Rubinisphaera italica: one gene and its partner. The protein of the gene in region 1 interacts with the protein of each later gene in a pairwise test. Links are inferred from orthologs where the notes say so. Each region holds a gene or a part of one and is shown on either strand. Other genes may lie near its edges.

Region 1 (4,359 bases):
TCCGTGCAACCCGCCATTGACCCCATTTTACAATCGCAATAACATTTTACATTGTTATTACTTACGGCATCCGTACAGACAAACCGCAAATTCAGTGCCAGTCTGGCGCGACGTTTGCCAGATGGATTGTTATGATGCTGAGTGATCGACAATGCTGTCATTATGGCAATTCGGATACATTGTGCCTGAATTTGCCAAATGAGCCAAGGGCATTGTTCACTCAAACAAACAGCTCCATCAGTCCTGTGCGGATCTCGTTCAGGATGGATCGATATGAAATCGACGCGCAAGGTGCGTACAGGAAAATCGTTTACTTATAGAACAGACAGACGAACTGGATTTGAGCGTTGAAGATTGAGAGTTGCAGGAATCGAACTATTAAACCCTCAACACTCAACCATTAACCCTCAACCCACTTAGTCAGGAACTTTGGCGGCGGATCGTTGAATTCGTCATTTGCGAAGTGTCTGAGGATAGAAGAGTCATGGAATTTCTGGAAAAGCTTGGCGACTGGTTTACAGGCCTGACGTCATTGATCGATTCGTTTATCAAGCGGTTTTTCGGCTCCGATAACGACCGACTGATTCGCAAAATTGGTTTCGTTCGCGATAAGGACGGCAACGACACGATCACGCCGGGCAGTGCCCTCGACCGTATCGATCAGCTCGAACCCGAATACGAGAAACTTTCCGAAGGGGAGCTGAAAGGTCTCACGGAGAAATTCCGCGCCCGCCTGAACGACGGCGAAACGATGGACGACATTCTGCCGGAAGCCTTTGCTGCGGTTCGCGAAGGCGGTAAGCGATATCTCAAAATGCGTCACTATCCCGTGCAGATGGTCGGGGGTTATGTGCTGCATAAGGGCAATATTGCCGAAATGGTGACTGGGGAAGGTAAGACGCTCGTCTCGACATTGCCCGCTTATCTGAACGCCCTGGCTGGCAAAGTGCATGTCGTAACGGTCAACGATTACCTGGCCAAACGCGATATGGAATGGATGGGAGCCCTGCATATTGGACTCGGCCTGAACGTCGGCGCGATTCAATCGCAGATGTCGTATCTCGAACGACAGGCCGCTTATGCCTGCGATATCACATACGGCACAAACAACGAACTCGGCTTCGATTACCTCCGCGACAATATGAAACCCCGAGCCGACATGCAGGTGCAAGGCCCGCTCGATTTCGCCATCGTCGATGAAATCGACAACATTCTGATCGACGAAGCCCGAACTCCGCTCATCATTTCCGGACCTGCTCACGACAATCTGGAAAAATATCCCCTGGCTCACAAAATTGCCAAGCAACTCCAGCGGGATGAGCATTTCGAAGTCAAAGAAAAAGAACATACCTGCCATCTGACTGACGAGGGAATTCGTCGCGCAGAAGAACTGGCAGGCGTCGATAGTTTCTACACAGCCGGCAACATGGAATGGCCGCATTTAATTGATAACTCACTGCGAGCCATCCACCTGTTCAAGAAGGATGTGACTTACGTTGTCGAAAACGGCGAAGTCGTTATTGTCGATGAACATACAGGCCGCAAAATGTATGGACGGCAGTGGAGCGATGGTTTGCATCAGGCTGTCGAAGCCAAAGAAGGGGTCAAAATCAAAGAGACGACCCAGACACTCGCCACGATTACCCTGCAGAACTTCTTCAAACTTTATGGCAAACTTGGCGGCATGACCGGAACCGCCATGACCGAAGCGAACGAGTTCTACAAGATTTATAAACTCGATGTCATCGCCATCCCGACCAACCGACCAACCCAACGAAAGAACTTCCCGGATGTCATTTTCCAGTCGTCCGAAGAAAAATGGAAAGCGGTTTGCGAAGAAATTCGGGATGTCGGTAAAACGGGACGTCCGATTCTTGTCGGTACCGCTTCTATCGAGAACTCTGAACTGATCAGTAAAAAGCTTAAAAAGTACGGTATTGAACACGGCGTGTTGAACGCGAAGTATCATGAAAAAGAAGCCGAGATTGTTTCACAGGCGGGCCGACTGAACGCGGTCACCATCTCGACCAACATGGCTGGTCGTGGTACCGATATCATCCTCGGCGGTAACCCGGAGCATCTCGCCTGGGAAGAACTCAAAGAGCGATACGGCTCCCGACTCGATGTCCCCAAATCGGAATGGGATGACACCTCCCGTAAAATCGCCGATCGCGAAGGCATGAAAGAGGAAGCAAAAGTCGTCCGCGACAAAGGCGGCCTGTATGTGATCGGTACTGAACGTCACGAAGCTCGCCGTATCGACCTGCAGTTGCGTGGTCGTTCCGGACGCCAGGGCGATCCCGGTTCGAGCCGCTTCTTCATCTCTCTCGAAGATGACCTGATGCGAATTTTCGCGGGCGATTTCGTTCGCAGCCTCCTCGGCTCGCTCGGGATGAAAGATGGCGAAGCGATCGAAAGTCCGATGGTCACCCGTCAAATCGAAAAGGCTCAGAAGAAACGCGAAGAGACGCACTTCGAACAGCGTAAGAATCTGCTCGAATATGACGAAGTGATGGACGAACAACGCAAGCGAGTTTACACCTACCGTCAGCAGATTCTCGATGGGGCGAACTGCCGTCAGTTGATTCTCGATATGATCGAACGTCAGGTTGGACGAGCGGTCGATCACTTCCTCGATAAGGATTACCGCTGGGAAACCATTGCCGCCTGGACGCATCAAAACTTCCTCGTTGAAGTCGAGCCGAGCGAAATTCGCGGGATGGAAGCCGATCAACTCAAGCAGTACCTCAAAGAACAGGCGATGCGGCAGGCAGAGGATGAGATCGTCGAACAAATCGAAGAATTCCTGCCCGCAGATGCGGAAAATCAACGCGACTGGAACTGGCTCGGCCTGGCTCGCTGGGCCAACAACCGATTCAGCATCAATCTCAACGATAAAGAACTCAAGGAAGCCGGTCGCGATAACCTCACCGTGCTCATTTACGATCGTGCTCAAAAGTCTCTCGAAAAACTCGACTTCTCGAATGTCGATCACATGCTCGATGACCAACTCGGCGCGAAGACCGTCAGTGGCTGGTTGAGCCAGCAGTATGGAATTCATATTCCTGCAGAAGAGTTCAAGGAACTCGAGCAACATCAGGTCGAAGAACTTGTGCTTGATCGGATTATCAAAGACTACCGCAACCGCGAAATCAGCTTCCCGGTTTCCGTCGGCATGTCCCGCTTCATGAGTCGTTCCCGCAACAGCGATCAGTTCGATCGTCAGGGCCTGGCTCGCTGGGCCGAGTCGCGATTCCGCACGCATTTCGAAATGGAATCGATCGACAACAAATCCCGCAACGATCTCGAAGAACTGCTCATCCAACGCAGCCGGGATTTTTATCCGGGCGAGAAGTTAACTGAAGAAGTCGAAGAAAAAATCGGGGCCACTTACAAGTCCACTGGAGAGGAATCAGCCGAACCAAACACCCCGGCTCTGCAGGGGATGATTGACTGGGCCAATCAGCAGTTTGAAGCGAGCCTGAATGTCGACGAGTTCACCGGCGTGACAGCCGTCGAAGCGCAGAATCGACTGCTGCGGGAATTCGACTCGCATTACCGCCCCGAGTTTTCTCAGGCCGAGCGATCAATTCTGCTCGAAGTGCTCGACCATGCCTGGAAAGAGCATCTGTACTTCATGGACCATCTCCGCTCGGGAATTGGTCTGGTCAGTTATGCCCAGAAGGATCCGAAGGTTGAGTACAAACGCGAAGGGATGAAAGCGTTCGAGCAGATGTGGATGCGTGTCGGCGAGCAGGTCACCTCGGCCATCTTCCGCGTCGAAAACGAAAGCCCGGACTTCGTCGGCTCCCTCTGGAACATCTCCTCAGCGACCCACGCGGTTCCCGATGCCTCGATCCCCGAAACCAACGGCACCCACGAATCGAGTAGCCAATCCCAACCCGGCCCCGAACCAGGAGCCCCGGAACAACCAATCGACCCGATCCGCAACACCGGAGACAAAGTCGGCCGCAACGACCCCTGCCCCTGCGGCAGCGGCAAAAAATACAAAAAATGCTGCGGAGCAAACGACTGAGTAAAAACCAAAGTTATGTAGGGCAGGCTCCTGCCTGCCTTCCTTTTGTGGAAGGTCGATTGAATGCCGAATTATCGACGTGCCTCTATCCCTGGCGGGACATATTTCTTTACAGTTGTCACTCATCGCCGACGTCGATTATTTCACCTCGCAGAAAATCGAATGATTCTCGGTGATGCAATCCGCGAATGTCAGCGAGATTGGCCTTTCCTACTCAACGCCGTCGTTCTCTTGCCAGATCACTGGCACGCGATTTGGACCTCACTTCGATTACATCCACTACAATCCCGTCAAACACCAACTCGTCGAGTGTCCGAAAGATT
Region 2 (3,235 bases), 1.8 Mb from region 1 along the record:
ACTGACCAGACCAGTCCCGATCAGCTTGCTGGAAGATTTCCCGACAACCTCGATTGGCCAACAGGATTTTGCCTTCGACTCCCACAATCACAAACCCATCGTATGCCTGTTCGAGTGTGTAAAGATGGCTGAAGATATTACTGAGAGAAGTCATCGCCAGAGAAGCTCCACTCTGGGCAGTCATCCCATTCATTGCCGATTCTTTACCGACATCCTGAAGGGCGGCCTCGCCACCATTTTCAACCCAGCGAATTAATGTCTGCACGATGCTCGCATCGTACATGGAACCGGCGCGTTCATTGAGGATTTTATTGATTTCCGGTCCCGATTTCGCGTCACGATAAATCTGATCGCGCGACAGTGATTCATAGGCATCGGCAACCGCCAGCAGGCGACCTGCCTGTGAGAGATCTTTTCCCAGAGGGCGGAGATAATCTTCCATTCTGGAAAATGGCAGACGAGATTCCACAATGATATTCCGTATTCGTAGTGGAATACAGCAGATATCGAGGATATCTTCTGCAATTGAAGTTCGTAACGACATTAACGATGCTTCTTCAATGGTATATCTGCCTGGCTTGAACAGGATGTGATCGGGGATCCCGATCTTGCCGATGTCGTGCAGCATAGCCGCCAATTCAATCTCACGAATCGCTTCTGCATTCCAGCAGAGTTGCTTGGCCAAACCGACGACAATCAACGAAACGCGACGAGAATGCAGAAACGTATTTTCATCCCGAAAGTGCAGACAGGTGAGCAGATCTCGCAAGATTGCTGGAGAGATTGCATTCGGAGTCGGTGTTTCTTCTTCGATGGCTTCCAGTTCAATTGCGTGCTGATGCAATTCAACCAGCGCCAATAAACCCCGTTGAGATGAGGCATACCGAGCTCCCCGAGTCGTTCGACCAGTTTTTCGAACGGAAATGTCATCCAATAACATAGAAACGATCCTCAAATTAACACTACTTGACCAGCTGCCAGATGCCGAAATCGTCTGCGTTGATATTCAATTTTCACGCAGGCTGCTCAACGCTAGGTCGTAGAATTCAAGTGACAAATAGAAGATTGCCGTGGGCAGGAAGATTTTGAGGAATCTGGAGCAATCGTTCCGGTTGTGCGGCTACCCTTAATCAGCCTTCTGTTCAATTCCAGAATTCTGAAAGTGGAATTGTCGAATTGAATCTGTCATAGTTTATTTTTCAAAACTAAAAACTTGTGGGCGTCAGGAGTTCAGTCAGTCGTCCAAGGCTCGAATCTTTCGGCAGCAGTCGAGAGGTATTCAGTCACTCAATTCAACAAGAAATAAGGGAATGTCTGAGACCGATGCCCGATATCACCAGTAATACAACCCGTATTCGTGTCCGTTACAGTGAAACGGATGCGATGGGGTTTCTCCATCATGGAAACTACCCCGCTTATTTTGAAGAAGCCCGGACAGATCTATTTCGTGTGAACGGTGGTGATTACAGGGCAATGGAAGAGAGAGGGCTGTTTTTTGTTGTTGTTTCAATGAATTTCCGCTTTCGGAACCCGGCTCGCTATGACGATCTCCTCCATGTGACCGCCACCATCGACAAGGTCTCGGCTGCAAAACTGGAGCACTCGTATCGTGTGATGCGCGGAGAAACCCTAATCGCCGAAGGCTCTACGGTATTGGCCATGGTCGATGCACAGGGGGTCGTTCAGCGAATCACAGATGATCTTCCCGGAACTGCAACCGGATAAAAGACTTCACATTCCAGGTGTAGTCCGTGCTTGTTTTGTGGTCACACTGCGGATAGTCTGTTATTCCGCATCAATGATTTTTCATCTGAACGATTATTGATCTCTAATGCAGACATGAGCAATGCTCATGGAGTATTGAAAATGCATTCGATGCACTTTCAATGTCGAGCATAAGCGTATAGATCACAAGTATTTAAGAACATACACCGCAGCAGGCTAATTTTATGAACGATCCCCAGGCAGATGCCGCAACCGAATCCACTGAACTAGCTTATCTCAAAGAGTTGCAGGCCAAACCATTCCTGAAACGGATGTTGGGCTACTTTTCCCTTTCCGGACCAGGTTGGCTGCAAGGTGCCATTACTCTCGGTGGTGGCTCACTTTCGGGCAGTTTATACTTAGGTGTACTGGCTGGTTTTGGCCTGATGTGGCTGCAACCACTGGCAATGATTATGGGAATCATCATGCTCAGTGCAATTGCTTATGTCTCCCTCTCGACGGGCGAACGGCCTTTTGATGCAATCAATAAGCACATCAATCCGGTCCTCGGCTGGGGTTGGGCGATTGCGACCATGATGGCCAACTTTGTCTGGTGTATGCCGCAGTTTGCTCTCGGGACCGCTGCCATTCAACAGAATTTACTGCCTGGCGTCTTCGGAGCCGGGGCAATGGATGACTTTACCAGCAAGCTGATCATCGTCATTTTCCTGCTGATCTCAACAGGAACCATTATCTGGTTTTACGATTCCGGCAGCAAAGGAATTCGTATTTTCGAATTGCTGCTTAAGATCATGGTTGGAATTGTCGTGCTCTGTTTCTTCGGCGTCGTTCTGAAAATGACCTTCAGTGGAGAGGGACTGGATTGGGGGAGGATTCTGGCTGGTTTCATTCCCGATCTCAGCCTGATGTCGCGGCCATCCGATCAATTCACTGCGATTCTGGCGCAAACAGGCGAGTACTCTAAATTCTGGACTGATAAAATTGTTTCCGAACAACAGCAGGTCATGATTACCGCTGCTGCAACGGCCGTCGGGATCAATATGACATTCCTGCTCCCGTATTCCATGCTGAGAAAAGGCTGGGGACGCGTGCATCGCGAACTGGCGATTTTCGATCTCGCTTTTGGATTGTTCATCCCCTTCCTGCTGGCGACCAGTTGTGTAGTGATTGCTTCTGCAACTCAATTTCATGCTCAGCCCGCTCCCGGATTTATGGGTGAAGTTGATGAACAGGGAAATGCAATTGCACCAGCTGGCAATCTCGTCGGTGGCTACAACAAACTGGTAGAGAAACGACTCGAACAGCAAGTGTCTGCTGGAGAGTTCGCAATTTTAAAAGCTGACCCCGCTGCGATGAAAGCAGCCGTCAGCGATCTTCCTGCAGCCGATCGTGAACTGGCTGCTATGCTGGTTACTCGAGATGCGTTCAATCTGGCAGGTTCACTCAAAGAATTGACTGGCCCGATCTTCTCACAAGTCATTTTCGGAATCGGCGTGCTCGGCATGGCCGT

What was found. Proteins that work in one complex are often made in the same cells at the same time.
Region 2: the proteins of secA (region 1) and Pan54_RS15590 interact in binary tests that used the Escherichia coli proteins (3 or more experiments, as listed by UniProt). The link is inferred for Rubinisphaera italica from one-to-one orthologs.

The regions. Positions count from the first base shown.
Region 1 is NZ_SJPG01000001.1:5,956,930-5,961,288, reverse strand. The notes cover bases 183-4,236. They hold secA (preprotein translocase subunit SecA), read left to right. Parts: upstream 183-484; coding sequence 485-4,036; downstream 4,037-4,236. UniProt on the Escherichia coli protein: Required for protein export, interacts with the SecYEG preprotein conducting channel.
Region 2 is NZ_SJPG01000001.1:4,163,957-4,167,191, reverse strand. The notes cover bases 95-3,024. They hold Pan54_RS15590 (acyl-CoA thioesterase), read left to right. Parts: upstream 95-1,323; coding sequence 1,324-1,725; downstream 1,726-3,024. Other genes in these bases: Pan54_RS15585 (divalent metal cation transporter), read left to right, coding at 1,950-3,024; Pan54_RS15595 (diguanylate cyclase), read right to left, coding at 95-940. In the rest of the region: more of Pan54_RS15595, read right to left, coding at 1-94; more of Pan54_RS15585, read left to right, coding at 3,025-3,235.